DNA from 3 places in the Billgrantia sp. Q4P2 genome. Region 3 is predicted to be linked to each of the others. Evidence: predicted binding sites of a transcription regulator. Region 3 holds the regulator's gene; each other region holds the start of a gene.
What was found. The regulator LexA, encoded in region 3, represses DNA repair genes until DNA is damaged. The targets are predictions, from matches to a motif close to TACTGTNTANNTANACAGTA.
Positions count from the first base shown of each region.

Region 1: ACUY1T_RS11480 (LexA family protein) is a predicted target of LexA. The motif match lies at 2,127-2,146, and genes of this name have one in related genera.
Region 2: ACUY1T_RS16785 (DNA topoisomerase III) is a predicted target of LexA. The motif match lies at 5,123-5,142, and genes of this name have one in related genera.

Region 1 is NZ_JBRBAI010000005.1:265,319-275,413, reverse strand. Features, by position in the region: gene ACUY1T_RS11490 (hypothetical protein) at 1-322, shown strand, start outside; gene ACUY1T_RS11485 (Y-family DNA polymerase) at 386-1,666, opposite strand; gene ACUY1T_RS11480 (LexA family protein) at 1,669-2,109, opposite strand; gene ACUY1T_RS11475 (hypothetical protein) at 3,165-3,401, shown strand; gene ACUY1T_RS11470 (hypothetical protein) at 4,223-4,816, shown strand; gene ACUY1T_RS11465 (TraR/DksA family transcriptional regulator) at 4,887-5,222, shown strand; gene ACUY1T_RS11460 (hypothetical protein) at 5,294-5,875, shown strand; gene ACUY1T_RS11455 (helix-turn-helix domain-containing protein) at 5,890-6,486, opposite strand; gene gltX (glutamate--tRNA ligase) at 6,731-8,209, shown strand; tRNA gene ACUY1T_RS11445 (tRNA-Ala) at 8,364-8,439, shown strand; tRNA gene ACUY1T_RS11440 (tRNA-Glu) at 8,473-8,548, shown strand; gene ACUY1T_RS11435 (NAD(P)-dependent oxidoreductase) at 9,036-9,926, opposite strand; gene gltA (citrate synthase) at 10,079-10,095, opposite strand, start outside.
Region 2 is NZ_JBRBAI010000010.1:51,501-61,595, forward strand. Features, by position in the region: gene ppc (phosphoenolpyruvate carboxylase) at 1-366, shown strand, start outside; gene ACUY1T_RS16770 (peroxiredoxin) at 564-1,223, opposite strand; gene ACUY1T_RS16775 (hypothetical protein) at 1,369-2,040, opposite strand; gene ACUY1T_RS16780 (ketopantoate reductase family protein) at 2,188-3,093, opposite strand; gene ACUY1T_RS16785 (DNA topoisomerase III) at 3,162-5,090, opposite strand; gene ACUY1T_RS16790 (ABC1 kinase family protein) at 5,231-6,475, shown strand; gene ACUY1T_RS16795 (SEC-C metal-binding domain-containing protein) at 6,560-8,377, shown strand; gene ACUY1T_RS16800 (AmpG family muropeptide MFS transporter) at 8,387-9,754, opposite strand; gene rfaH (transcription/translation regulatory transformer protein RfaH) at 9,932-10,095, shown strand, end outside.
Region 3 is NZ_JBRBAI010000001.1:475,919-486,013, forward strand. Features, by position in the region: gene hglS (2-oxoadipate dioxygenase/decarboxylase HglS) at 1-308, opposite strand, end outside; gene ACUY1T_RS02160 (2-aminoadipate transaminase) at 311-1,582, opposite strand; gene ACUY1T_RS02165 (hypoxanthine-guanine phosphoribosyltransferase) at 1,771-2,349, opposite strand; gene nagZ (beta-N-acetylhexosaminidase) at 2,400-3,413, opposite strand; gene ACUY1T_RS02175 (L,D-transpeptidase family protein) at 3,509-4,027, opposite strand; gene ACUY1T_RS02180 (TetR/AcrR family transcriptional regulator) at 4,029-4,697, opposite strand; gene lexA (transcriptional repressor LexA) at 4,896-5,543, shown strand; gene dinB (DNA polymerase IV) at 5,680-6,729, shown strand; gene ACUY1T_RS02195 (energy-coupling factor ABC transporter permease) at 6,732-7,403, opposite strand; gene purU (formyltetrahydrofolate deformylase) at 7,425-8,279, opposite strand; gene ACUY1T_RS02205 (ribonuclease J) at 8,524-10,095, shown strand, end outside.

The DNA.
Region 1 (10,095 bases), on a different contig from region 3:
AAAAGATTATGAGACACTGTTTAGTTATTTAGCGCTAAGGCAATATATCATTGTTCCTTATTTTGCTGCAATGTTTATTCCTGCGGTATATATTTTGTATACTTATCTGCGATATGACTCGATTTTTCCTGTGTATCGAATATATTTGCAAAGGGATTTTGGAATAAGACTTAAGTGGTTGACGTTTCTGAAAATAGGTTTTGATTTTGAGCTTCTAAACCGCTGGGAGAAAGAGGCCAGAAAAGTGTTCACTATGAGATCTATTAACTCTGAGGAAGATGTTTTGAAGGAGTTAGAGTTGTTTTTGAAAGAGAAAAAATAATCACATAACAAGCTCTGGAGGGCATTGCGCCCTCCATGCCTTATCGCAGCCTGATTGTGATGGTTATCCTGCGTATAACGTTGGTAGCTCGTCCCAACGCGTGGTCCACCGCGCCGAGCGATGGGCACAGCGAAGGTGCCACGCCGCCCCAGGGCTCGGCATACCTAGCTTGACGGTATCACGCCCCATGCGTTGATTGAGCGCGTCCATTGCTGACATCAGCTTCGCACTGCGCTGTCGCTCCGCATCGCTCTGCGGCGTATCCAGCAGCGAGAGCTGCTGCCGGTCGGCGTCGACCAAGTCGATCAGCATCACGCCGCCTTTCTGGTACAGGTAGCCTTTGCGGTAGATCCGCTCCAGGGCTTGGCCGGCGGTGTGCAGTATCTCGCGGCTATCGGCCGTTGGGCGGGGCAGTTCGAGCGCCAGACTCGGTGAGTATTGGAGCAGGTCCTGCCGGTGCGGGTTGGTCTTGAGAAATACCAGCACCGCCTTGGCGAGCCCGTTCTGGCGGCGCAGCTTCTCGGCGCTACGCTGGCCGTACTGTCGGATCGCCTCGCGAATCTCCTTAATGTCGTCGGTGAGCTTGCCGAAGCTGCGGCTGGTCATGATGCGCTTTCGAGCTTCATCGAAGTCATTCATTTCGATGCAGGGCACGCCGCGTAGCTCCAGGGCGGTACGTTCCAAGGTGACAGAGAAGCGCCGCCGGATATCCTTGGGGTTGGCCTGGGCGAGGTCCCAGGCGCTCTTGATGCCCATAATGGCCAAGCGCTCGACGAGCCGGCGGCCGACGCCCCACACATCGCCCAGCTCGATCCGCTGCAGCAGGCCGCGGGTTTCCAGGCTGTCGGGATGTAGCACGCATACGCCTTGGTAAGCCGGGATCTTCTTTGCCGCACGGTTCGCCAGCTTGGCGAGGGTGCGCGTGGGCGCGACGCCCACACAGATCGGAATGCCGGTGTACTGGCGCACCTTGTGGTGCAATTGCCGGGAATGCGCGAGCAGTGCGTCGTGCTTGAAGCCATCGAAGCGCACGAACATTTCATCGATGGAGTAGGGTTCGACGGCCGGGGCGTACTCCTCGAGTACCGCCAGCACGCGGGCCGACATGTCGCCGTAGAGCTCGTAGTTGCTTGAGAGGAGATGAATGCGGCCTTGTCGCACCAGATGTTGTAGCTCGAACGCCGGCGTGCCCATGGTGATGCCGAGGGCCTTCAGCTCAGTGGAGAGCGCGATGACGCAGCCGTCGTTGTTCGACATCACGCCCACCGGCAGGCCACGCAGCCGGGGCTGGAACACGCGTTCGCACGAGACGTAAAACGTGTTGCAGTCGATCAGGCCGATCATGCTCATACCTGGTACTCATGGATGACCGAGCGAACGACCCCCCAGACCTGGCACTCGATGTCGACGAGCGGTATAGGGGCGTAGCGAGGGTTGCCCGAGCAGAGGCACGGCACGTTGCCCCTCAGCTCGTAGCGTTTGACTGTTATTTCGCCGTCGACCATGGCGACGATGATATGGCCGGGGCGAGGCTCGAGTGAGCGATCGACCAGGAGCAGATCGCCTTCGTGGATGCCCAGGCGCTCCATGCTGTCACCGGTCACGCTCATGAAGAACGTCGCCGAGGGGCGCTTCACGAAGCGCTCGTTTAGGTCGAGCGTGCGGCCTTCGTAGTCCTGGGCGGGGCTGGGGAAGCCACTGAGGCCAGCGCGGCCCAGGGCGAGCGGGTAGGGAAGCGCAAGCGATAGCGGCTCGCGATGAGCCGGGATGAGCTTTGCCAGTGTCATGGTGAGTCCCTTTGGGTTGCTGTCGTTTTATACAGTATTCTCGACAGCGCCGCTTCCAGGCAACAGGCAAAAGCTAATGAAAATTAGCCATTGTCGGTGCATCGGGCAAAAAAAGAGACAGGGCGGGACTTGGCCTGGAGATGGCGGCCTGGCTGGGCTGCCTGTAGAAGTGAACGCTCACAAGCCGTGTCGGCAATCTTCTACAAGCAGCCTTATCCCTCGCTGGGTGAGGTCGGCCTGGGGGGCCGAACGTTCGGCAATAGCACGCCATGCGGCATGAATGGCAAATTTCCTACAACAGCGTAAGCGTTTGGCTCTATCACCACTACCGAGCGATTGGTAGGTTAGACGGGACGCTTCGATAAGCGATCGATTCGCCCCGGTCGCCAAGGAAGAAAAGAAGCGCGCCTGCAAGGCCCTGGCCAGGGATGGCTGGGGCCTTGCCTATCCAAAAGAAAATTGTTGGTGATCTTTTACATGCTGACTTATCCCAGGTTAACGATAGAGCGTCCCGTTAGCTGTCACAGTGAGCATGTCGGGCAAGGAGAGCCCAACAAGGAAGACCGAGTCAGGGACGGCTCTGCACCAGGGATGCTCGAGCAGGATGCTTGAGAAGGATGTAAGGAAGCAAAAATTCAGCCTGGCCTGACGGCCAGGCTTTTTTGTGGCCGGCGCAGTCAGGCAGCGGATGATGGGAGCAGGATGAAGGAGACGAGCGATTATAGGATTGACGTTTTGTTACAGGATAGGAACATTACTTTTCCCAAGTCGCCTTGAACAGGTCCAATGTCGAACTATTCTGAGGATGTAAGCAAGGCATGGAAGCCTTCCAAAGGCAGGATGCCTTTGATGGCAGGAAGCTTGAGCAATGAAACAGGGAAGGCGGATCGAGACAGGATGTCACGGTGGCCAGGAAGTTCCAACTGCATGACCTGTGTAGTGAAGCTTGTTAGCCCCCTCATCTTGATGGTGAGGGGGCTGCTTCTTTTTAAAGATAAAGAAGAGTAGGAAATCCTGTCACCATGCCCTGTCTCCACGACGAGCAAGGAGGCCACATGAGCGACGACCTGACGGATCTTCAAATAGAACTCCTGTCGCGTGCCTTGCAACATGGCGGCGTGCTTGCTGCTCCCTTCGGTCACCTTGGTGAGGATAGCCTGGTGTCAGATATGAAAGAACATGCGGCTGGGTTGGAAGCGAATGGACTGGCCAGGGTGTGGCGTGATGATGAAGGAGGGCTGGAGCGTATCGAGGTCACTTCGCGGGGGTATGCTGCCTTGGGAGTGCGCTGACGTCGCCTCTTGAGCAAGTGGATTACAACCCGTGTCGGCAATGTCTTACAGAACGAAGAGACGAAGGTAGCATCTTTTCCATGTCTGATCTGTCAAGCTGTCCCAGGTCGAGCCAGGGAGGCTCTGCAAGGAAGAATGTGCTAGGATGGCTTTGTAATCAGGGAGTTATGGCAAGGATGCCGTGGAGTGTGGAAGGAATCGAAACGAGCCCGGCTGCATGCCGGGCTTACCTCATGCTTGCTGCTTGCAGGCGTGCCGGCCCGGAGGTGTCGCGTTGTGGCGATCGAGGATTGTCAGAACCTTTCCGCCTTGAGGGTAGCGATGAAGTTTGCTTATTAGTCAATAGCAGGTTTCGCCACTAGGCTGGCAAGTATCTCGCAAGGAGGTGGGGATTAGGGAAAGCCGAGCAGAGGAAGCTCGATGACGCCAAGGATGCATGACAGGATCGTCATGGTGAGCTGGAAAGGAACCAGGAATTGAGGCCCGGCCTTGTGCCGGGCTTTCTTTTTTTGTTGTCGACAGCGGATATTGCCGAGAGTTTGCTGGGGTTCAGGAAAAAGGCTGAAGATTCAATGGCCTGACATCGCCTTGCCGACAGGAAAAATTTTACGCGGAACTTTAACTTGGGTTAATTCGCTCGCAGCGGCTTAGTGGCACTGTACAGAGTGAACGAGGAGCCGGAGGGGAAGGCCGCGTTGCTATTGGCTTTTGGGGCCAAGAAAATAGGTCCGCGAATGACTGAGTGAAAATGTGTACTTAAAGGAGTTTAAATGAATTTGACTTGAGTCTCACTTTGGAGCTGGTGAGGCAGGGGAAAAAGAATGATCAGGCTAACATGGAAATTGGGGTCGAAATTTCTTGATGACAAAGGGCCAGGTTTCGCAATAACGCTGCTCCTGTTATTCATGGCCTGGATACTTTTCTGGCCGCATTGGGTTGGTATTAATGCGGCTTCAGGGGAGGAGGTAGAAGATGTTGGATACGAGAAAGTGAGTGCCTATTACTCTAAAAGTGCAGCCGAGCTCATGCGTTATGATGAGGATATATTTTCTCGTTCCCTGAGCATTCTCGATACTAAAAAATACTACTGCTTGATGACGGAATACTTGGACCGGGAGCAGGAGGTGCGGCTACGGCCCGCGACCCTGGACCATTACGAGACCCTGTGCAGCATCTTTTCCGATGCAGCGGCTATGGTCGATACCTATGCCCAACGGCTTGATGACTGGGGCGAATTTCATCCCGAACTTCATGAATTAATGCTGCATGCCCGGGGCCGGGAGCGGACCATCGGCCCCTTCCTGACCCAAGGCGAGTGCATCGAGATCGCCGATCGACTGTCCCGGGCGGGTGAACATACCTCCCACTGCATGTCCTACGGGCAGGCTCAACGCACTTCGCCAGGCCGAGGCTGACACTGCAGGAGAGTCGCTCTTGCCATCATGTGCTATGTAGAAGAGGAGAGTGAGCGCTTCTGGAGGTGCAATGATGGAACAGCGTCAGGAATTGCTCGAAGCTCTACGTGATGAGCTTGTCGAACGGGTAGATCGCTACAAGGTCCACAAGATGCGCCTGGAAAATCCCTTGGATCGGGACATGGAAGAGCAGGCTATCGAGCTCGAGAACGAAGACGTGATCGATGCTCTCGAGGAAGAGGCTGAAGAGGAGCTGGGGCAGGTCATGCATGCGCTCGAGCGCATCGAGGAGGGCGAGGGCGAGCTGTGTGAGCGCTGTGGCGAACCGATCGATCCCCGGAGACTCGAAGCGATTCCCTACGCTACGCTTTGTCTCGACTGCGCTGAACAGGAGGGAGAGCCTTAGCCGCCCCGGACAGGACTTGCCGCCTACCCGAGTGTTAGTCTAGGAAGGCAATGTTCGGTCAGGAGAAGGGCATGAAGGCATGGCGGCGATCCTGCGCAGGGCTGCTGACGGTGCTGTGGCTGTCGGGTTGCGGTGGTGATGGCAACGACACGACAGCAGAGGAAGAGACGCAGCCTGAACAGCCGGTCGATATCGTGAGTGAGCCAGAAGAAGAACCGGTTGCGGTAGACCCCTTGCCGGTCGAGATCCACGTATCGGCTACGTTACGCAGCGATCGCCGGCTAATGGTGGATGGGGAGAGCAACCTGCCGGATGAGACGCGCCTTCTGATAGTGGTGGAGCGTGAACTGAGCGGAGTGCGTTGGCAGTCACGAACTTCAGTGTCGGAGGGACATTTTGCCGCGGGGCCGTTCGGGCCGGGTAGTGGCCTGCCCGATGGCGGTTACACCATCACGGTCAACTTGGTGGAATCCAGCGTCCAGCCAACCGCCGTACGCGAACGAATCGGTGATGAAGGCGAATATCTCGAGGGCCCGCTGGTCCGGAGTGCTCGCCATGGCCTGGGGCAGGTGGCAAGTTACTCGCGACGCTACCTGATCGGCAGTGAGCCACGTCGGGCCACCGATCAGGTAGAAGTGCTGGAAGTCGAATGAATGCGGTGGCGCCTTCAGGCGCCATCTTTTCGCCAACGAGCCAATAGCCTTCCCACGACCCTCTCGGTCTCATCCAGCGGGATCGGTAACCCCTTGGGGTCGTTTTCGCTGCTGAACAGCAGCTCACCGCTGTTGCCATACTCGAGTCGACCGATATACAGCCCTCCAGCCCCTTCGATCAGATAGCGGCCAGGCTGGTCGCAGTTCTCCGTGGGGCCGAAGGCAGCCAGGTCGCCACTTTCGAGATAATCGAACTGCTCGCCTGGTGCGGGAGTGACGAGGTAGCACTCACCTTGCCAGTCGACACCTGCCAGTATTTCGTTGGATAGCGTGAAGCGATTGGCATTGGGGTCCAGCCATGGCACGGGAGGCTGCCCGCGTAGATAGAGCGGTGCTGGCGTCAACCGAACATCGCCTTCGAGCAGTTGAGCCAGCGTGCAGCCAAGGGCATCCGCCAGCGCAACCAGCCTCTCATGGCCAATTTGCTTGATGGCTCCCGACTCCCAATACGAGATCGTGACGTCAGAAACGCCAACCTTCCTTGCCAGGGCGGCCTTGTTCAGATTTGCCTGCAAACGTAAGTGCTTGATTCTTTCGCCCAATGAATCCATTTCATTAACCTGACGACTGTGGGTACTAAAGAAAGTCGATAGTCAATGATCTGTGTTAACTGTGCAAATTTAACGCGTCAACGATAAATCGACCTTTGGCTGTTGTTCGCTGCATTGGCTAATAAGAATCATTCTATATATGCTTGTCCGCATTGGCTATTGCAAGGACGCCGGTGCGGCTGCCTGTGTCGACTCAGGTGCGTATAATGCCGCCATACGCATACCCGATTGGATAAAGGACCACATGACTGTACGTACTCGCATTGCGCCGTCACCTACCGGCGATCCTCACGTAGGCACCGCCTATATCGCGCTGTTCAATCTCTGCTTTGCGAGGCAGCACGGCGGGCAGTTCATCCTGAGAATCGAAGACACGGACCGGGTACGCTCCACGCTCGAATCCGAGCAGATGATCCTCGACTCGCTGCGCTGGCTGGGGCTGGAGTGGGACGAAGGGCCCGACGTAGGTGGTCCTCACGGCCCCTACCGCCAGAGCGAACGTGGTGACATCTATGCCGAGCACGCCCGTCAGTTGATCGAAGCCGGCCACGCCTTCAAGTGTTACCGCACCAGCGAAGAGCTGGACGAGCTGCGGGAGGCACGCAAGGCCTCCGGCATGCACCTGGCGCTGAAGCCCGCAGATCTGGCGCTGCCTGAGGAAGAGGAGGGCCGGCGTGAGCGGGAGGGTTGGCCGTACGTGGTGCGCATGAAGGTGCCCTCCAGTGGAACCTGCGTGATCGATGATATGCTGCGCGGCCCTATCGAGGTGGACTGGGCGCAGGTGGATGCCCAGATCCTGCTCAAGTCCGACGGCATGCCTACCTACCACCTGGCCAACGTGGTGGACGACCATCTCATGGGCATCACCCATGTGCTGCGTGGCGAGGAGTGGATCAATTCGGCACCCAAGCACCAACTGCTCTACGAGTACTTCGGTTGGGATATGCCGGTGCTGTGCCATATGCCGCTGCTGCGCAACCCCGACAAGTCGAAGCTCTCCAAGCGCAAGAATCCCACCTCCATCAACTATTACCGACGCATGGGGTTCCTGCCGCAGGCGGTCATCAACTATCTGGGCCGCATGGGCTGGTCGATGCCGGATGAACGCGAGAAGTTCAGTCTCGACGAGATGATGGCAAGCTTCGACATCCAGCGGGTGTCGCTGGGCGGACCGGTCTTCGACCTGGAAAAGCTGACCTGGCTCAACGGGCTCTATATTCGTGAGGACCTGGATGACAGGGCCTTCCTCGAGGCGCTGATGCAGTGGGCGTTCAATGAGGAGTACGTGGGTCAGATTCTGCCTCAGGTGCGCACGCGGGTGGAGACGCTGTCCCAGGTGGCTCCGCTGGCTGGTCATTTTTTCAGCGGTGTGCCGGCGATTCGCGAAGACGATTTCGAGGCCGTCAAGCTGGAGCGTGAGGAATTGGTCAAGCTGCTGCAGTTCCTGGTGTGGCGCTTCGAGGCGGTACCGGCCTGGCACAAGGAGACGCTGCTCGCCGAGGTCAAGTCGCTGGCCGGCCACTTCGAACTCAAGATGAAGGATTTCCTGGCGCCTGTCTTCATTGCCATTACCGGCTCCACGGCGAGCACCTCGGTGATGGACGCCATGGCGATCCTGGGCTCCGACGTGACCCGGGCGCGGCTGCGACATGCCATCGAAGTGCTCGGCGGCGTTTCCAAGAAGCAGGCCAAGCGCTTCGAGAAGGAGTTTCGCGAGCTTTGAGTCACGAGCTACGGGCTGCGAGCGACAATCCACCCCGCAGCCCGCAGCCCGCAGCCCGCAGCCCGCAGCCCGCAGCCCGCAGCCGCGCCTGATTTTCCCGCTTGACGAAGGCGGGGTGAATCAGTAACATACGCCCCGTCTTCACGGCACATGTGGGGCCTTAGCTCAGCTGGGAGAGCGCGACACTGGCAGTGTCGAGGTCAGCGGTTCGATCCCGCTAGGCTCCACCAAATCTTCATGTGCCAATCCGTGAGCGACATTGCGTCCCATTCGTCTAGTGGTCCAGGACACCGCCCTTTCACGGCGGGAACAGGGGTTCGAACCCCCTATGGGACGCCACTTCTTCCGATTGCCCCCTCTGTTGGCTCATCGCCTCACTAGTGCTTTTGGCGCTCGGTGTATGAGTGCGTTACGACATGTTTCTTTGCGTGAAAAGCCCATTGAAGAGGCCGTTTTTTCAGCCTTTTAGGCTTGACTTGTCCACTTGCTCAGTGTCTTGGCTTTCCTCCTGTGTGTAATTGCCCGAAATGGCGCTGAGCGAGTGTGCAGCTGCAAAAAATCATAAGTATCAGTAACTTAAAATTGATCAAAAAATAGCCAATCTAAGTAGAAGCCCCTTCTCATGCCGATCCGATGATGTTTTCTTGCGGTTGTGAACAGGGTTATCCACAGAATGTGTGGAAAACGTTCAGGCCGCTGGAGAGCCGTGATTCGCTCCGTGTAAAGTGGGTCCTGTCAAGATCGGTTGGCCACTTTTCTGGTACTTTCTTCTGAGAGGCGTCGCGGATAGGCGACGCCTCTCAGCGTCTAATGGTCGTGAGCCGGCTCAGTCGTCTCCGCGGGTGCGCAGGCGACGCAGCAGGGAGGAGGTGTCCCAGCGCCCGCCTCCCATGACCTGCACATCGCCGTAGAACTGGTCGACCAGGGCGGTGACAGGCAGGCGGGCCTGGAGGCGTCGCGCCTGTTCGAGACAGATCCCGAGGTCCTTGCGCATCCAGTTGACGGCGAAGCCGTGCTCGTATTCGTCGGCGATCATGGTCTTGTGGCGATTCTCCATCTGCCAGGAGCCGGCGGCTCCCTTGGAGATCACGTCGACCACGCGCTGCTGGTCGAGCCCAGCCTGTTCGGCGAAGTGCAAGCCCTCGGCCAGGCCCTGGACCAGTCCGGCGATGCAGATCTGGTTGACCATCTTGGTCAGTTGGCCGCTACCGGCGGGACCCATCAGGCTGACGGCGCGCGCGTAGTGGTCGAGCACGGGCTCGGCACGATCGAAGTCGGCCTGTTCGCCGCCGCACATGATGGTCAGTACGCCGTTCACGGCACCTTGTTGGCCGCCCGAGACCGGAGCATCGACGAAGCCGATACTGCGTTCGCGGCAAGTAGCGTCGAGCTGCTCGGCGAGATCGGCCGAGGCGGTAGTGTGGTCGACCAGCAGACTGCCTGCTGTCATGCCGGAGAGGGCGCCTTGCTCGCCCAGGGTGACCTGCCTGACGTCATCGTCGTTGCCTACGCAGACCAGCACCAGGTCGGCTCCGCGGGCGGCCTCCGCCGGTGTGGCGTGGTGGCTCCCGCCGTACTCTGCGGCCCACGACTCGGCCCTCGCCGCGGTGCGATTGTAAACGCGCACGGCGAGCCCGGCCTGGGCCAGGTGGCCGGCCATGGGGTAGCCCATCACGCCCAGGCCGATGAAGGCGACGGTGGAGATCTGCTCTTGCATTGTATTTCCCTCTCTTGTGGGTGCTGGCTTGATGGTTGCGGCTTGTTGGTGAGATTGCCAGCAAGCCGGCCCGTTAACGGTAGGCCACTACGCAGAAAGCCGCCCGAAGGCGGCTTTCGACTGCGCTGCGACCAGGGCCGCGTCCTGCTGGCTTACTTGGCAGGATAGT
Region 2 (10,095 bases), on a different contig from region 3:
GGCACCTACCTGGACATGCTCGAGATGCTGCTGGCCAAGGGCGACGTGGGCATTGCTTCCTATTACGAGCAGCGCCTGGTCGACGAGCCCGCCCTCAAGGAGCTCGGTACCCAACTGCGCCAGCGTTTCACCAAGCTGCAGTCGGTCGTGCTGGAGATTCTCGACCAGCCGCAGTTGCTGGACCAGACGCCGCTGATCCGCCAGGCCATCGAGGTGCGCAACCCCTACATCGACCCGTTGCATGGCTTGCAGGCCGAGCTGTTGCAGCGTAACCGCGATGCCGACGGTGCTATCAGCGGCGAACTCTCGCGTGCCCTGATGGTGACCATGGCGGGGATTGCCGCGGGCCTGCGCAATACGGGCTGAAAAGTTACTGCGCTCGGCCATACTGTGTTGAAAAGCAGCGCCAAGTACTCATTTACGAATTGTAAACTCCGTCTTGTCGCTGCTTTTCGCCTCGTCTGGCCATCGCTCGTAGACTTTTCTTGTGTGCTGTCTACCCGCGGATGCGAATGCCCCGGCATGTTGCCGGGGCGGTGTCGTCAATGAAGCCTGGTATGGCTTCAGTTAGGCTGCTTGACGGTGCGCAGGTAGGGCTTGATGGTGGTGAAGCCTTCCGGGTACTTCTTCTTGGCTTCCTCGTCGCTGACTGCGGGCGGGATGATCACGTCATCCCCGGGCCGCCAGTTCACCGGGGTGGCCACGGTGTGCTTGGCATTGAGCTGTATCGAGTCGAGCAGGCGCATCACCTCGTTGAAGTCTCGCCCCGAGGTCATCGGATAGACCAGCATGGCCTTGACCTTCTTGTCCGGCCCGATGATGAACACCGAGCGTACCGTGGCGTTGTCGGCCGGGGTGCGACCCTCGGCGGTGCCGGGTTCCTCGGCGGGCAGCATGTCGTAGAGCTTGGCAACCTCGAGCTTGTCGTCGCCGATCATCGGGTAGTTGGGCGCGGTGCCCTGGGTCTCCTCGATGTCCTTGGCCCAGGCAGTATGGTTGTCCACCGGGTCTACCGACAGGCCGATGATCTTGGTGTTGCGCCTGTCGAACTCGGGCTTGAGCCTGGCCATGTAGCCCAGCTCAGTGGTACAGACCGGAGTGAAATCCTTCGGGTGCGAGAACAGGATGCACCAGCTGTCGCCGATCCATTCATGGAAATTCACGGTGCCTTGGGTGGTTTGGGCCGTGAAGTCGGGCGCGGTATCGCCGATTCTGAGACTCATCGTCGTGACTCCAGGTCATGAGTTCATGTAAAGGGGCCGCATGTCGGCATGCAGCGCTGATTGAATATAGAACACACCTGCTTGAGATGCCGTGGTGTCCGGTGAAATGCAGAGATGTCGGGCATGCGTCAGCCCTGGCAGTTGCTCAGAAGGCGTAATGGAGCGAGGCCGTGATCAGGTTCAGGTGGGCCATGCTGGGGGCATCGATCTCCTCGAACTCCAGCCGGCTCACCAGGCGATTGTGTTGCAGCCTGGCGCCGAAGCCCTGAGTTCGGGCGGTCCCGGTCGTCGCCATGTACAGCGGCTCGCTCTGAGACACCGGGTCGCCCTCCCATTCGGCAAAGCCCGACTTGGCGTAGAGACCGACCTGGCCCAGGCGGACGCCGGCTACCAGGCTGCCACCCAGGGTGGTGGAGTTGACCAGCATTGCCTGATCGGCATGGCGGGTCGGAACCTCGTCGCTTTCGCGATAGGTGAACTCGGCCCCCAGGTCGAGCCGCGGCAGGTTCATCGGCGAGAAGCCCGCCGTCAAACGAAAGCCGGAGGTATAGCCGTCAGGCGTCTGAAGATCGCCTCCCTCCAGCACGAGACCGTTGTCGAGATACATCAGGTCGCTGGTCTTGCTGGCGTAGGCAGGTGCCAGACGAGTCATGGTCAGCGAAGCCAGCAGGTCATGCGAGGCCTCGGTATAGGCGTCGGGCTCGCTGTGCAGAGGCATGTTCACAACGTGTGACGTGCCCGTCTCTGCCATGGCCACGAGTGGCAGCAGCGCCAGGCCGGCAGCCATGGTGATGGCACTTCTGAAACACGTTTTCATGTTTCCTGTCCCATTTCCCTGTGCGAGGCGACTCGCCTGACAGGAGGTCTCTATGCGAAACGCTATGCGAAACACGCGCCTAGCTTGGAGATAGTAAGCCAATGACGAAAGACTAGCAGCCTGCCAGGGCGATAGCCAGGCAACTCCTTAACGCTGGGGCTGGGTACTGCGTGCCAGGATGGCGTCGAGTTCGCTCAGGTTGGGGGTGGCGATGTCGTGCCGATGGGCGGCTGACAGCAAGGGCCAAAGGATTGCCTCACGTTCGGTGGGCCTGCCGGCCAGCACGTCCTGTAGCATGGAGGCGCGGTTGTTGGCGGTTCCCGCGACCACCTGCCATACCAGGGCATGCCAGCCCATTACCGGAGGTGCGATGTCCTCGGCGGCCATGATCGTGGCGACTTCGTCGATGATTCGTTCCACCATGGGCCGAAAAGGGCGGTCGCGCAGCTGGCCGTTACGAATGCGAAAGCGTGCCACCAGTGGGTTGATGGCGGCGTTCACGGCCAGCTTGTGCCAGAGTCGCACGTCGATGTCCGTGACCGCCTCGGCGGCCAGGCCCGCCTGGTCGAGCAGGGCGGCCAGTTCGCGGCATGATGGGGCATGCCGGTTGGCAAGGTCGCCAATATAGGTGATGCCGCGACCGGCATGGGTGACGCCGTCGTCACCACTCAGCCAGGCGCCTTCGGTGGTGGAGGCGCACAGCACGGGGCCTGGATGGCGCTGGTCGAGTTCGGGTTGTACCTGGTAGCCATTCTGCCACAGCACCAGCGTCGGGGTGCCGGCCAGCCGGGCCATGGCGGCGATATAAGCCGCCTCGGCGGCATAGGCCTTGGTGGTGAGGTGCAGAAAGGTGGGCGTCGCGGGCGGCAGTCGGTCGACTTGGTGCGTGACGAGGCGGCGCGTGTGCAGCGTGCCTTCCGGGGTGGTCAGTGTCTGCTTGGCGGGCAGCGCCCGGCGTCCAGCCAGCACGACCGGTGCGACATCGGCCAGGTGCATGGCCAGTAGCCGACCCAGGGCGCCGGGTCCGACAATCAGATGAGTCTGGTCGTTCATGTGATGCCTTGGCGGAAGGAACAAAGGCAGCATACCGATGCCCGGTGGCCGGATGCCAGCCCGCGGGATCATGCACTCGTGCGCGGCTTGCGGCGCGTTCGTCCCGGAGCGCTGCGGCTGCGTCGGCTCTTGCCAGCCGCCCCGCGTCGCTTCGGTGCGGCAGCGGCCTCGCCCTGGGCCGTGGCCATGGCCTGGCGTAGGCGGCCTGCATCGGCGCTGCCCAGCAGGCCACGCAGATCTTCGACCAGGGCGGAGAGGAACGGAGCAGGGTCGTCGTTACGCTCGACGATGGCCGTCAGTCGCTGTTCCCACAGTGCCGTACGCTCGGGCCGTGAGGCGGCCTCGGGCAGCGAGGCGATCAGGCCCGTGCCCAGCCGGGTGGCGCGCAGCGTCTTCTTCAGCCGCACCAGGTAGCCGCGTTCGATCAGCGTCTCGATGATACCGGCGCGAGTGGCTTCGGTGCCCAGGCCGTCATGCTCGCGCAGGGTGCGTTTGACTTCGGGGTCGTCGACGTAGCGGGCAATGTTCATCATCGCCTTGATCAGGCTGGCGTCGGTGAAGGGTTCCGGTGGGCGTGTCTCACGATCCTCGACTTCGCATGCTTCCACCCGGCAGGCTTCGCCTTCTGTCAGCGGGGGTAGCGGCGGGGTCTCGTCGCGGGTGGTGAACAGCGGCTTCCAGCCCGGCTGGAGCAGTTCCTGGCCGCTGGCACGAAAGCGCTCGCCGAGGATGGTGAACTCCGCTTTCACTTCGCGAGCGACCAGCGGCGGATAGAACTGCGCCAGCACGTTGCGTGCGATCAGGCGGAACACGTCGGCCTCGGCGCGCTCCAGCCGTTCGAGTTCGGCCGGCTTGCCGGTAGGCGCCAGGGCGTGATGGGCGCCCACTTTCTTGTCGTCCCACGCCTTGGAGCGCAGTGCAAAATCGGCGCCTGCCAGCCAGCCGCGCAGGGTCTCATCGCTGCCGCAGGCGCTCTCCAACGTGGAGCGTGCCTGGCCCAGATGCTCCTCAGGGAGGTAGCGACAGTCCGAACGCGGGTAGGTGATCAGCTTGTGGCGCTCGTAGAGCCGCTGGCAGATGTCCAGCACGGCCTGGGCCGAGAGCCCGAAGCGCCGCGCGGCGTCCACCTGCAGCGCCGAGAGCGAATAGGGCAGTGGGGCGGGCTGACGCTTCTGGCGTGTCTCGAGCGAGGTCAGCTTGCCCTCGGCACCGGGCAGCCGTTCGGCCAGTGCCTCGGCCGGAGCGCGTTCGAGCAGGCGGCCCTGGTCGTCTAGCCGGTGGTTCTCGCCCGGCTGCCACCAGGCGCGCAGCTTGCCGTTGGCCACCGCCAGATCGGCCCACAGCACATGAAAGGGGTAGGGGACGAAATCGCGGATCTCGGCGTCGCGGCGCACCACCAGCCCGAGCACCGGGGTCTGCACCCGGCCCACCGAGAGTACGCCGTCGTGGCCGGCCTGTCGCCCGGTCAGGGTCCAGGCGCGGGTCAGGTTGATGCCGTACAGCCAATCGGCGCGGGAGCGCGACTCGGCAGCACGGTAGAGCGGCTGATAGCGGGCGTTGTCCTGCAGCCGCGTCAAGGCCCGCTGCACCGCGGGACGGTTGAGGTCGCTGACCAGCAGGCGTGACACCGGCCCCTTCCAGCCCAGGTACTCGATGACCTCCTGCACCAGCAGTTGCCCCTCGCGGTCCGGGTCGCCGGCATGCACCACTTCACGGGCCTGCTTGAGCAGCTTGCGAATGACAGCGAGCTGCCCCCTGGCCTTGGGCCGCGGGCTGAGCTGCCAGCGCGCCGGCAGGATCGGCAGGTGGTCCAGGCGCCACTGCTTGAAGGCGGGGTCGTAGGCGTCGGGCGGGGCCTGCTCCAGCAGGTGACCCAGGCACCAGGTCACCACGGTTTCACCGGCGTGGATGGCGCCGTCCTCACGGCGCACGCCACCTGGCAGGGCGTCGGCGATGGCCCGGGCCAGGCTGGGTTTTTCGGCGATGATCAGGCGCATGTCACCCTTCCGCTGCAGTCGAGTCGCGTCATTTATGGATATTCTTACAGTAATCGACCGCCAAGGCCAGGGGCCAAAAACGCCACAAGCTGTACAATGCCTGTAGCGTATAGGAATCGATGGGGAGAGGAGAACCCACCATGCGGGAACGGGGAAGAACGCGACGCCTGTTCGGTCTCGGTGCGCGTACCGGCGGCACCCTGCTGCGCAGCCGGCTCGGCGGCGAGGCAGACTGGCGCGCGCTGGGTGAAGCCCTGTTCGAGGGACTCTCCGAGCTGAAGGGGCCGGCCATGAAGCTGGCCCAGATCATGGCCCAGTGGGACGACCTCTTGCCGCCGGATCTCGCCGACGAGCTGGCGCGCCTGCAGCGCCAGGCCGAGCCCATGCCCTGGGAGGGCATACGACGCACCCTGATCGAGCAGTACGGTGAGCTGGACCTCCACTTCCTCGAGATCGAACCCACGCCCTTCGCCAGTGCCTCCATGGGGCAGGTGCACCGCGCGGTGACTCGGGGTGGCGAGACGCTGGTACTCAAGGTGCAGTATCCGGGGTTGGCCGAAGTGCTGGAGGGCGATCTGGCCCAGCTCAGGCGCATCATGCGTCTCGGTCGCTGGCTCAAGGTGTCGCAGGCTCGCCTCGATGCCCTGTTCGAAGAACTTGCCGCCAGCCTGCGCAGCGAACTCGACTACCACGCCGAGGCTCGCGCGCTGGCGCGCTACCGGCAACGCTATGCGCATCTGGAAGGGCTGCTGATTCCCGAGCCGTTGCCCGATCTTTCCGGCCCGCGGGTGCTGGCCATGCGCTACGTGGCCGGCACGCCGCTGCGCGAGCTGGAGGAGGCCGACGATGCCGTGCGCCAGCGTGTGGCCGCGACCCTGGCCGACTGGCTCACCGAAGAACTCTTCACCCACGGCGAACTGCATGCCGATCCGCATGCCGGCAATTTTGCCGTAGACGCCGAGGGTCGGCTGGTGATCTACGACCTGGGTGCGGTGATCCCAGTGCCGGAAGCGCACCTCAAGGCGACGATGCAATTGCTCGATGCCACCCTGGCGGGAGACCCCATGGCCATGGACGATGCTCTGCGTCGGCTGGGTGGCCGCCAAGGGCAGGGTGCGCCGCTGGCGCTGTATCGCGAATCCGCCGAAGCGGTGGCGCCGCTGTTCGAACCCGGCCCGCAGGACTTCTCCGACGTCAGGGTGCACCGCCGTCTGCGCGATCTCACCCCCAAGGTGTGGGCGGCCATGGATCGCTTGCAGCCACCAGCGGACGTGCTGCTGCTGTCGCGCACGCTTAACGGACACTACTGGAATCTGGTACGCCTGGGAGCTCGCCTCGACATGCATGCCCGCACCCGTCCGCTGCTGGCCTGGGCTCGACGATGAAGCTATGCGCAGCCTGCCTTGTGTGCAGCACCGAGCCACGCTTCCCTGTTACTATATGCGCCTTTTGAACTGGCGGAGAGTGTGATGCTGGCAGTATGGGTGGAACAGCTGCTGGGCTATGCTTCGGGTGCCTTGGCAGCCATCCGTGAGGAGGAGCGCTACCCGGCCTTCATGGCTTGGGCGCGCGAGGAGGGTGCCGAGTTGATGGGCGGTGACCTGGCCATGGCCCAGGCACTCGCGCCCATCCTGTGGAGCCAGACTCCGCTCGAACGTACCGGATTTACCAGCGAGCCCTTGGCGCGCCCCGGACGCAACGAACCCTGCTGGTGCGATTCCGGGCGCAAGACCAAGCACTGCTGCGGTGCCGTCGCGATGCCCGCCGAAGTGCCCGACCACCTGATGTGGATGCTCTCGCTGCGGGACTGGAAGGGCCCTACGCTCAAGGCTGCCCTGGAGAGCGGCAACGCTCCCGCCCAGGCCCTGCTCGAGGCCGGGCTGATTGCCGCCGAGACGGGCCAGCGCGGGCGTGCCCAGCAGATCCTCGAATCGCTGTTCCAGCGTGCCGACTGGTCGCGCCTGCCGGCCCAGGCCGAACCCGCCTTCGAACTGCTGATCGACCTCTACCAGGAGCGCGGCTTCATCCGCAAGCGCACCGAGCTGCTCGACGAGGTGCTCGAACGCGGCCCGCTGTTCCTGCGCGGTGTGGCCCTGGAGCGGTTGTGCCTGATGCATCTGGACAACGACGACCTGGACAGTGCCCGTTCCGCCTTCGTGCGGGCCCAGCAAGCGCTGCCCGATTCGCCGACCCTGGCCTATATCGAGGCCATGCTGCTGCTGCACGAGGGGCATGAGGAGGAAGCCGCGGAACGCGCACGCTTCTGGTTTCGGCGCCTGGCCCGCAAGGGCGAGCTGGAGCCCGACCAGTTGCAGTTCCTGGCCGACCTGGCGGAGAACCCCGGTGCTACCCTGGCCGACCAGCTGCTCAACGCCGAGGAAGACCTAGCAGAGCCGCTGGCCGCCTTGCAGGAGTTGTTGTCGGAACTGCCAACGGCACCCGGGTTGGATGCGCAGCGTACCGCATCTGGGGAGCTGGAGTATCACAGCAGTGCCCGGGAGGACACCCTGTTCGCCGCCTGGCACAAACACTTCCAGGTGGAAGTGGATGACGAGAGCGCGCTGGGTCTCAAGGGCGACCCCTGGGTCCAGGCCGGCGACTGGCTGCGCGAACTCTGCGCGCATCCCGAATGGCTCGACTCGCCGCGGGTGGTGGAGGCGTTGACCCTGGCCCTGACCAGCCGCTTCGGCAGCCTGCCATGGATGTCACCGAGCCTGTTCGAGCCCTTGGCCGACCGTCTCGAGCGCTGGCTCGAGCGGGTCCGAGGCGAGGGTGAGGGGCCGTTCCTGTGGGACAGCGCCGACAACGCCGTGCTGCTGCGTACCGGCCTGGCACTGGTGGTCGGCATGGAGCGGGGCGCCCGGGAGCGCTCGCGGCGCCTGGCCGAGCGGCTGCTGGTACTCGACGATCAGGACAGCCTGGGGCTGCAGGAGCTGGTGCTCGATCAACTGCTGCGCGAAGGGCGTGACCGTGAGGCGCTGGCCGTGACCGAGACCCGGCGCGACGACACGCCCGTACTGGGCCTTCTCATGGGGCGTGCGCTGGCGCTGTTCCGGCTGGAGCGTATCGACGAGGCCAATGAGGCACTACGCGAAGTGCGCCACCATAATCCCCATGCGCTGCCCATGCTGTGCGCCGAGCAGACCCGCCCGGTGCAGCAGGGGCCGGACAGCGTCGCCGAGCCTGGCACCCGCGCCGAGGCGTGGCAATATCGCACGCTGATGCGCGACCAGTGGCGCATCACGCCGGGCGCATTGGCCTGGCTGCAGGAGCAGATCGACGGCTGAGATGCCCCGTCAGGCCGCGCGCGGGGTGGGCGGCGGAACCAGCTCCTTGTCGCGGCTGATCCAGATCGCCAGGGCAATGGCCGGCAACCCCAGTGCCGTGGCGATGACGAAAAAGGTGGCGTAGCCCTCCGCCGCTACCACCAGCCCACCGAAGCCGCTCAAGAACTTGCCCGGCAGTGTCATCAGCGACGAGAACAGTGCGTACTGGGTGGCGGTGTAGGCGCGCGAGGTCAGGCTCGACAGGAAAGCAATGAACACTGCGCTGGCCAGGCCATTGGCCAGGTTGTCACCAACGATGGCCATCACCAGCATCGGTAGGCTCTGGCCGGCCAGCGCCAGGGCGGCGAACAGCAGGTTGGTCAGCGTCGCTGCCGCCGCGCCCAGCACCAGTATCGGGCCGATACCATAGCGTGCCACCAACAACCCGCCCAGGATGCCGCCGCTGATACTCATGGCGATGCCGAACACATTGGTGACCTTAGCGATGATTTCCAGCGAAAAGCCCAGATCGATATACAGCGGGTTGGCCATCGAGGCCATGGCCAGGTCGCTGATGCGGAACACGGCCACGAACACCAGCAGCCACAGCGCCTTGAGCCGATGCCGGGAAATGAAATCGGTGAAGGGGCACACCACCGCACCGATCAGCCAGGCGCCCAGGCGGCGCAGGTGGCGCGGCTTGCCGCGGCTGACGCGGATGAAGGCGCGTACGCGGGGCTCATGGATCAGTTGGATGGAGAGCGACAGCCGCTTGGGCTCCGGTCGCAGCAGTACCGTGATCACGCCCACGCCGACCAGCAGGGCCATGGTCAGGTAGGCGGCCTGCCAGGATAGCCATGAAGCCACGTAGAGGGCGCCGGCGCCCGCGGCCAGCAGGCCGCCACGATAGCCGATGATATAGGTCGAGGCCATGGCCGCCTGGATGTCATCCGGTGCCGACTCGATGCGGAAGGCGTCGATGGCGATGTCCTGGGTGGCCGAGCCGAAGGCCACCAGCAGCGCGAAGACGGCCACCAGCGTCAGGTTCTGCTGCGGGTCGAGGCTAGCCAGGCCCACCAGCCCGCCGGCAATCATGGCCTGGGCCAGCAGCATCCAGCCGCGCCGTTGGCCGAAGGTGCGCGTCAGTACTGGCAGGGCCAGGCGATCCACCACCGGTGCCCAGAAGAACTTGATCGAGTAGAGCATGCCGATCCAGGAGAAGAAGCCGATGGCGGCCACCTGGACACCGTCGCTGCGCAGCCAGGCAGAGAGGGTCGAGAACACCAGCAGGAACGGCAAACCGGCCGAGAATCCCAGGAACAGCATGGTGATGACGGGGGCGCGTAGATAAATGGCCAGGGCGGCTCCCCAGCTGCGCTGAGCGGTAGGGGTGGTCATGCGTGGCGATACTCCTCGGTGTGACAACGGCCAGGGGGCGGCCCGAGGCCGGCAACGATGCTAGAATGGCACACCGCTCGGCGGAGGTGGGCGGCCCAGGAGGACCCATCGTCCGGCCGCTCGATTGTTGCAGAGCCCCGGCATCGATGCCAGCAGGATATCCGGTAGGAGGCCTTCATGAGCCACAGCGAACGTCAGCCGATCGAAGACGAGAACGATAGCCTGCCGCACTGGTACGTCGTTCAGTGCAAGGGAGGAGAGTCCTTCCGTGCTGCGGAGCATCTGGCCAACCAGGGCTACGAGCTGTTCCACCCCATCTTGCAGGTCCAGAAGAAGCGCGG
Region 3 (10,095 bases):
GCGGAAAGATCGTAATAGCCCACCGGATGCATGCCCATGACCGCGAACAGGCGGCGCAGCACGGCCAGCTCCCGTGCCGTGCCCACGCGGATGGCACCATGGCGCTCGGCACCGAGGCGTTCCAGCTCGCCGTGAGCGGCCAATCGCTCGGCCAGGGCGGGGTCGGTCTCCAGTGTTTCCCGATTCACGCGCTCGACCAGTTCGAGCAGGGTCCCGTACTGAGGCACCTCGGCCTGGTACATGGCCGACATGGCCCGGGCGAAACGCTCGCGAATGTCATCGGAAGTGAGAAAACGGGACGCGGGCACCTTCATGCCTCCTTGATATCGAATTGAATGAGTGACTCCAGGGCATGCTCGATGCATGCGAGCCCTTCCGTCATGATTTCGGGCTCGGCGGTGAGTGGCGCCAACAGGCGCAGCACGTTACGCCGACGGCCGCTCGGCATCAGCAACACACCGGCCTCACGCGCCGCCGTCAGCAGCGTGGCCAGATGCTCGCCACCGCTGGCCCGGGTCGTATCCTCGAAGACGATCCCGCGCATGGCTCCTATCCCGGTGAGCTTCCCCACCATCGGCAAGCGCCCGCTTGCCTGCCAGCGCCGATGAGCCTCGACGATCAGTCTCTCCTGACGTTCCCCCCAGGTGGCCAAGGCTTCCTCGCTCATCAGCGCCATCACTACCCGCGCCGCGGCACAGGCTACGGCATTGCCCGAATAGGTGCCGCCCAAACCGCCCTTGGGAACGGCATCCATGAGTTCCGCCCTGCCCGCTACCGCTGCCAGGGGTAGCCCCGCGGCCATGCTCTTGCCCATCAGCAGCAGATCGGGCTCGACCCCCAGGCGGGAGAAAGCGAAGCGCGAGCCGGTTCGCCCGAACCCCGACTGGATCTCGTCGAAGATCAGCACGATGCCGTGACGATCGCACACGTCACGCAGCCGCTTGGCGAAGTCGGCACACAGCACGCGGAAACCACCCTCGCCCTGGACCGGTTCGACGATGATGCACGCCACTTCATCGGCAGGCGTTGCGACCTCGAAGAGGCGCTCCAGGGCGGCCATGGCCTGGTCGGCATCGACATCGCTGTCACCACTGGGAAAAGGGATGTGATGAACCGGGCCCGGCAAGGCGCCCAGCCGGTTCTTGTAGGGTTTGACCTTGCCGTTGAGATTCAACGCCGCCAGCGTGCGCCCATGGAAGCCGTCGTCGAAGGCGATGACCGCCTGGCGCCCGGTAGCTGCACGCGCCACCTTCAAGGCGTTTTCGGTGGCTTCGGCCCCGCTGTTGGTCAACATGCAGGAAAGCGGATAGGAAACGGGTACGAAGGTAGCCAAGGCTTCGGCAACCTCCAGATAGCCGCGGTGCGGCACGGCATTGAACGCCGAATGCATCAACGTATCGATCTGCGCCTTTACCGCCTCGACGATGACGGGATGCGAATGGCCCAGGTTGAGTACGCCGATGCCGCCAGCGAAGTCGATGTAACGATTGCCGTGCTCATCCCATACCTCGGCATTGCGCCCCCGCTCGATGCAAATGGGGTGCACGACACCCAGGGCCTGGCTGATATGAGGAAAGTCCATGTCGAATGCCTGCACTCGTCAAAGGTTAAGTGACCTCAATGAGAGCAGACGGCTGGCCCGTTCCACAAACGAAAAAAAGACGCCTATGCATTCCCAAAAGTCATGCCGAAAGGCGCCCTTAACGTACTCGGGCGGATTTTCAGGTAGATGGAGGTACGATAGAAACCGCCCATTCCTGAATGTATGAATCAAAGCCCTTTGGGAGCGAAGATGCCCGGCGCGTTGCGCCAGTAGCCCTTGTAGTCCATGCCGAAGCCGAACACGTAGCGGTCGACCACTTCGAGGCTGCAGTAGTCGGCCTTGAGCCCCGGTACCGCTTTGCGGTCGTGTCGCTTGTCCACCAGCACCGCGGTGGAGATGCTGGCCGCCCCCGCCTCGCGGCAGTAGGCAAGTATCGCAGCCAGGGTCGCGCCTTCGTCGAGGATGTCGTCGACGATCACCACGTGGCGACCGGCCATGGGTATTTCGGGCGAGACCCGCCAGAACAGCTCCCCTCCGCGCAGGCCGCCGCGGTAGCGGGTGGCGTGGAGGTAATCGACCTCCAGTGGGAAGCCCAGACGGGTCAACAGGTGGCCGGTGGTGATCAGGCCGCCGTTCATCACGCAGTAGAACACCGGTAGCTTGTCGCCCAGGTCGGCGGAGATCTGCTCGGCCATACGGTCCAGCGCGCGCTCGACTTCCTCATGGCTGATCAGGCAGTCGGCGTTCTCCATGACGTCGCGCATGGTGGCCAGGGATTCGTGAAAATCGACTTCGAGCTTGGGCATGAAGGACTCGTATCAGTGCAGGTAAACGAATGGGTAAGGGGTCGGTCGGCTCAGTACGAGGCCATGGCCTCGAGGCGTGCATGCACACGCCGCCAGCGCCCCAGGGCCTCGATCGCCTCGATGTCGGGACGTGCCCGGCCGTAGCGCAAGCGCGCCGTCAGGCGTGTGGTTCGCCCCTGGCAGGCTTCAAGCGCCTCGAGCGCGGCGGCGCGATCGTTACACACCAGCACCATGTCGCAACCGGCATCCAGCGCCGCCAGGGCTCGCTCGCCCGGCGTACCGGCGAAGCCGGCGCCTGCCATGCCGAGATCGTCGGAGAAGATGGTGCCCTTGAAGCCAAGCGACTCGCGCAGCAAGCCCAGCCAGCTGCCGGAGAAACCCGCCGGACGCGAATCGAAGGCGGAGTAGATGACGTGGGCCGGCATGACGCCATCGAGCCGGGAGGCGAGTTCGGCAAAGGGTATCAGGTCGTGTTGGCGGAGCGCTTCGAGCGGGCGATCGTCGACCGGCAGCTCCAGGTGGGAATCTGCCGCCACGCTGCCGTGGCCGGGGAAGTGCTTGCCCACCGCCGCCATGCCGGCTTCGTGCAGGCCGCTGATGAACGCGCCGGCCATGGCCGCCACGGCCCGAGGGTCGGAGGAAAAACTGCGATCGCCAATCACGCTGGAGATGCCGGTATCGACATCGAGCACCGGGGCAAAGCTGAGGTCGAGCCCGCAGGCCGCCATCTCCATGCCCAGGAGCCAGCCGGCATCCAGGCATAGCCTCAGGGTCACTTCCGGCGCCACCGCATAGTCCCGGCCGATCCGCCCCATGGCGGGCAGGCGCGTCACACCTTCACGCAGCCGCTGGACACGGCCGCCCTCCTGGTCGATGGCCAGCAGCAACTCCGGGCGAACGCGCCGAATGCCGTCGCAAAGCTCCCGCACCTGCCGTGCATGCTCGACGTTGCGGCCGAACAGGATGACGCCCCCTACCTCGGGACGCTCGAGCAGCGCGCGCTCGTCCTTACGTAATGCGGTGCCTTCCAGATCGAGCATCACCGGGCCAAGGGTCTGGGTCATGATCGGTGTCCTTGGGGCATGAAAGGGAGCTGATTCTAGACTAAAGCCGCGTACGGCAACAGCCACCCGTGACACACTGCATTCACTCTATCTCGTCATTCATGCAGCCAGACGGGAGTACCCGGCAGTGCCAGCGCGAAGACTTCCAGCAGCGCCTCGTCACGCATGCGAATACAGCCATGCGAACGGGGCTCACCCATCGGCTGATCCGGCGGTGTGCCGTGTAGATAGATATAGCGCCTCTGGGAGTCGACGTCGCCGCCTCGATTGACATCGCGCTCGAGCCCGCACAGCCACAGGATGCGGGTCAATATCCAGTCGCGCCCGGGATGAGCGGCGGCCAGCTCCGTACTGTACACCTCGCCGGTGGGGCGTCGGCCGCGAAACACCGCGCCAGCCGGCTGACCGGCTCCGATCGCCGCCCGTACGTAGTGCCAGCCCAGCGGCGTGCATCCACTGCCCTCGCGCTGCCCCGTTCCTGCCAGCGCCGTCGATACCGGCCACTCCGCCATCGCGCACTCGCCCTGCCACTGGACGAGGCATTGGCGACCGATATCGACCTCGAACCAGCGCCCATCCCGGGGCGGCAATGCTTCCAGCCGAGGTGTGCGCATGTCAGCTCGCCTTGGCCGGCTGCACGGCGGGAGGTGGAGGCAGTGGAGCGTTCATGGCGGCCACCACCACGGGGCGCAGGCGTCGTATCAAGTCACGCACCGAGACGTGCTCGTGGTAGTCCTTCTCGGCAATGTCACGCAGCGCGTCGAGGCCGGAGAGCGTAAAGATCACCGTACCGAGAACGAAATGCAGACGCCAGAACCGCTCGGCATCGGGTAGCTCGGGGGTGGCGCGCCGTACCAGGTCGGTAAAGCGGGTGAAGACGCTGCCGTACTCTTCCTGGATATGGCGGCGCAGGTGTCCCTGGGCCTGGCTGTAGGCCAGCCCCAGCAGTTTCATGAAGACCTTGAGGCTGTGCTTCTCGGCAGGCACCTCGAGCACGGTGCGCGCCATGGTTTCCAGCAGTTCTTCCAGCGGAATGACGCCGCCAGCGTGACGTACCTCGAGTTCGTCGAGGGCATGGTGGAAGCGCACGGTAAACGGGTCGAGATAGCGCGAGAAGACCGCCTGGATCAGCGCCTTCTTCGAGCCGAAGTGATAGTTGACCGCGGCGAGATTGACGCGTGCCTTGCTGGTAATGGTGCGTAGCGAGGTCTCGGCGAAGCCGCGCTCGGCGAATAGCACCTCGGCGGTATCGAGGATGCGCGTAACGGTATCGGTCTGAGCCATGATCAGCCCCCACTGGAAACAACTGTTTTAAACATTACAAAAGTCTACGTGATTACGCCTTATCCCTCAACGTATAGGAGTCCAAGATCGTTTTAAACATCCTACGAACGAGTGCCGGTGCCACACACCGCCTTTTACTGTATGGGCTTCCATGCTGTATACTTGACCAATACGGCAGTCACGCCAATGGAGTTCGCCATGACACGCCCCCTCACCTCGCGCCAGCAGAACGTTTATGACTTCATCGTCAAGACCATGAACGAACTCGGCTACCCCCCGACCCGTGCAGAAATTGCCCGCGCACTGGGTTTCCGTTCGCCCAATGCCGCCGAAGAGCATCTGCGCGCGCTGGAGCGCAAGGGTGTGATACGGGTGATTCGCGGCACCTCGCGCGGTATCCGCCTTCCGACCCAGGAAGCCGATAGCGTCATCAATGAACCGAGCGGCGAGGGGCTGCCCATCATCGGCGAAGTGGCCGCCGGCAGCCCCGTCCTTGCCGCCGAGCACATCGATCGCTACTGCCCCCTGCCGCCGGACTTCTTCACCCCGCGTGCCGACTACCTGCTAAAGGTTCGCGGCCTGTCCATGAAGGATGTCGGCATCCTAGAGGGTGACCTGCTGGCCGTGCATCGTACCGATCGCGTACGCGACGGCCAAATCGTGGTGGCGCGCCTGGAGGACGAGGTCACGGTCAAGCGCTTCCACCGCCAGGGGCACCGTGTGGTGCTGAAGGCCGAGAACACCGATTTCGCCCCCATCGAGGTGGATCTGCGACACCAGGAACTCGAGATAGAGGGAATCGGGGTGGGAGTAATACGCGGCGGCAGCGGCCAAGCTCTAGGGTAAGAGCTGGCTGCGCTTGGCCATACGGCGTTAAAAATTGGCTCAAAATGCTCATTTGCAACGGCAAACTCCGCTTTTTCGCCAATTTTTGCCTTGTCTGGCCTTCGCTCGCTCAGCTCCGCCAGGCTGATAATTCACCATGAGCCGCAAGATCCTGCATGCCGATTGCGATTGCTTCTACGCCGCGGTGGAGATGCGCGACAACCCCTCTCTCCGTGAGGTGCCGCTGGCGATCGGCGGCAGCGCCGAGGGGCGTGGGGTCATCGCTACCTGCAACTATCCTGCCCGCGCCTACGGCATCCATTCCGCCATGCCGACAGCGCGAGCGCTGCGCCTGTGCCCACATCTCACCCTCCTCCCCGGCGACTTCGATCGTTATCGCGAGGCTTCGCGGCAGCTGCTGGCGATCTTTCACGAGTTGACGCCACTGGTGGAGCCGCTGTCGCTGGACGAGGCCTTTCTCGACGTCACCGACGTGACCCGCTTCTCGGGCAGCGCCACCTGGATGGCACGCTGGCTGAAGGAGGAGAGCCTCAGGCGCGTGGGTATCACCGTCTCGGTGGGTGCTGCCCCATCGAAATTCCTGGCCAAGATCGCCAGCGACTGGGAGAAGCCGGACGGCCTCACCGTCATCGCCCCCTCGCAGGTGGACGACTTCCTGCGCGAACTCCCGGTAACCAAGCTGCATGGCGTTGGACCGGCCACGGCCAAGCGCCTTCAGGCCCTGGAGATCGCCACCTGCGACGACCTGCAGCGCATTCCCCTGGAGCGCTTGCTGCAGGAGTTCGGCAAGTTCGGGCGACGCCTGTTCGAGCTGGCACGGGGCATCGACGACAGGCCGGTGCGCGTCGAGCGCGAACGTAAATCGGTGAGCGTGGAAACCACCTTCGCCGCCGACCTGCCTGACATGGTGCACTGTCATGCCCAACTGGCCCCGCTGTGCGAACGCCTCGAAGCGCGCCTTGCCCGCCATGGCCACCCACCCATCGCAGGTATCTTCGTCAAGGTGCGCTTCGATGACTTCTCCCTCACCACCCTCGACTCCCGTGGCGGCCTGCCCACTCTCGATACCTTCGCCTCACTGATGGAACAGGCCTGGGCCAGGCGCCAGCGTCCGGTACGCCTGCTGGGGGTCGGGGTACGGCTGGTGTCGGACGACGCGCGGCGACAGCTCAGCCTGCCGCTATAGGCTCACTTCGTATCGATGTAGCGATGGTCGTTGAACGTTGCGACCCAGTGGGGGTGGTAGACCATCAGCACGCTGAGCAGCATGCCGGTGAGAAAGGCTTCCGAGGGCATCAACAACGGCAGGAACAGTGCGTACTCCTTGGCCAGATGGACCGCCTCGGGATCGATGGCACCGAGCATCACCAGTCCCAAGCCCGCCAGCCCGGTACCCAGGGTAGCCAGCGCCGCGCCGAAGAAACCGCACAGGAAGAGGAAGATCATCAGATTGTCGGGCAGGTAGCGATCCACGATGCGCCATATCGACACTGTGATTGCAATCGGTATCACCCCGGTGATCAGCACGTTGACACCCAGCAGGGGCCAGCCGGCCTTGCCCAGCACGACCAGCGAGAGGTTGGCCAGCAGATTGGTCGTAAGCGCCAGCGGCGCCTTGAAGATCAGTGTCATCAAGGCCGTCAGCATCAGATGTAGCGTCAGCCAGTCGACCGACTGAGCCCTGAGCTGCCACAACAGCACGACCGCCACACTCGCCGCCAGCCAGCGGTGCTGAAGCCCGCGATCGGCCAGCAGGGCCTGCCAGGGGCGCTGGATCAGCGCCAGAGTCACCACCGTCAGCGAGATCAGTCCGCAGGCGATCAACAGCCACGCGGCAAGAATCGGCTCCGAAAACGTCATGCCACGCTCCCGCCAGCCGGGTCAGGCAAAGACAACGGTCTTGTTGCCATGAATCAGCACCCGGTCCTCCAGGTGCCAGCGCAAGCCGCGTGCCAGTACCGCCTTCTCCACGTCGCGCCCGAAGCGAACCAGGTCCTGCGGCGTATGACAGTGGCTCACGCGGTGTATGTCCTGTTCGATGATTGGCCCGGCATCCAGTTCCTCGGTCACGTAGTGACAGGTGGCGCCGATCAGCTTGACTCCACGCGAGTGGGCCTGGTGGTAGGGCCGCGCACCGGCAAACGAAGGCAAGAAGCTGTGGTGGATGTTGATCACCCTGCCGGCATAGCGTTGGCAAAGCCGCGGTGGCAGGATCTGCATGTAGCGCGCCAGCACCACGGTATCGGCCTCCAGAGACTCGACATGTCGCTCCATCTCGTCGAAGGCCGCGCTCTTGTCGTCGGCGGCAACCGGCACGTGGTAATACGGCAAGCCGTGCCACTCGACCATGCTGCGCATGTCGTCGTGGTTCGAGATCACCCCGACGATATCGCCCTCCAGCTCACCGGCCGTCCAGCGATACAGCAGGTCAACCAGGCAGTGCGACTCGCGCGAGACCATGACCACTACCCGTGGCCGACGGCGGGTATCGCGCAGCGCCCAGTCCATGTCGAATTCGCGGGCGACGGGCTCGAAGGCCTCCTTCAGCTCGGCAGCGGTCATGCCGATGGAGTCGGCGAGTATCTCGTAGCGCATGAAGAAGCGCCCGCCTTCCAGGTCGGAGTGCTGGCTGGCTTCCGTGATGGAACCGCCGTGGCCAGCGATGAAACCGGAAACGCGGGCCACGATACCGCGGCGATCGGGGCAGGAAACGACGAGACGATAATAGTGAGACATGGACCCAACCTGGTGCGGACGGTATTCAGGGAGCACGCATTGTAGCGAACTCGTCAGACCCGGGACATGTCCAACGCCCAACTCGCCGCCAGCCTCGCATTGTGGTGGGTCGCGACGTTCCCGTATAGTGAAGTTTCCATTGTCTGGTCATGATTTGCCGATGCATTCGACTCACGCCACTATTCGCCCCCGCCGCCGTTCTCCGCTTCACTTCCTGCCACTGGGGGGCTGCGGCGAGATCGGCATGAACCTGGGGCTCTACGGGCTTGAGAACGAGTGGATTGCCGTCGATTGCGGCATGATGATCCGTCAGGACCTGCCGGACACGCCGCTACAGGTACCCAGCCTGGAAACGCCCGAGGCACTCGGCATTCGTCCCACGGCCCTGGTCATCACCCACGGGCACGAAGACCATATCGGCGCGGCCGCCTGGCTATGGCCGAAATGGCAATGCCCCATATACGCCACGCCGTTGGCAGCAGGCCTGCTGCGGGCCAAGTTTCACGAGCGCGGCCTGAGCATCGACGCCATCCAGGTGATCGAACCCGGCGAAGCGCTGGAGAGCGGTCCCTTCACCCTGCGCTACCTTCCGGTGACCCACTCGATTCCGGAAAGCTGCGCCCTGCTGATCGTCGCTGGCGATTATCGGGTGCTGCATACCGGTGACTGGAAGCTCGATCCGGAGCCCTTGATCGGACCTCCGGTAAAGGGCTCCCTCTTTCGCGCCTTGGCACCAGTGGACTTGGTGGTCGGCGACTCCACCAACGCTCCCATGCCGGGCCATTCACGCAGTGAAGGCGAAGTGGCAAGGGCGCTCGAACACCGCCTCGCCCAGTGTGCGGGGCGCGTCGTGGTGACCTGCTTCGCCAGCAACCTGGCCCGGGTACTGGCCGTGGCCCGGGCCGCCGAGCGCTGTGGCCGCCGGGTCAGCCTGATGGGCCGGGCCATGGAGCGCATGGTGGCGGTGGCCCAAGGCCTTGGCTACCTGGACGACATGCCAGCGCTGGTACCGGTCAGTGATCTCGGCTACCTTCCACCAGCGGAAGTCCTGGTCATTGCCACCGGCAGCCAGGGCGAGCCTCGCGCCGCCCTCAGTCGGCTGGCCAACGGCCGGCACCACAGTTTCGAGCTGATGGCGGGCGATACCATCCTCTTCTCGGCCAAGGCGATTCCGGGCAATGAACGCCAGATCGAGCGCCTCAAGCACGCCTTGAGCCATCTCGATGTGGCGGTGTGGGACGAATTCAATCACCCCGAGCTTCACGCGTCGGGCCACCCCGCCCAGGACGAACTTCGCACCTTCTATGGCTGGATAAGACCGCGCCATTTGCTGCCGGTGCATGGCGAACGCCGACACCAGCAGGCACACCAGGAGCTGGCGGAATCGATGGGGATACAGGCGCCGCTGGCGCCGGTCAATGGCGATCTGATTCGGCTCGATGGCGATGGCCTGAGCCTGGAATCGCGCCATCCGCAGCGTCCCTGCATCGTCAGTCAGAATGCCGTCACTCCCTTGCCGGGGCTGACGGCGGAGCGGGGATCGTCGCGCCATGGCATCCTGCATCTCGCCCTGTCGATCGCCCCGACCCGGACAGGCTGGACACGTATCGGCCGCCTGCTGATGGATGCCCACCGCGTCAGCGCCATGGATGAAGACAGTTTTACCGAGTGGCTCGACGAGCGCCTGGAAGAAGTCGAAGCGGAAACCTTGGCCGAACTTCGCACCGCCCTGCAGCCTCTCATTACCTCCTGGCTGGGACAGCACTTGCGCCAATTACCGGACGTTCACCTCCAGCTGATAGCCGTGGAAGCGCCG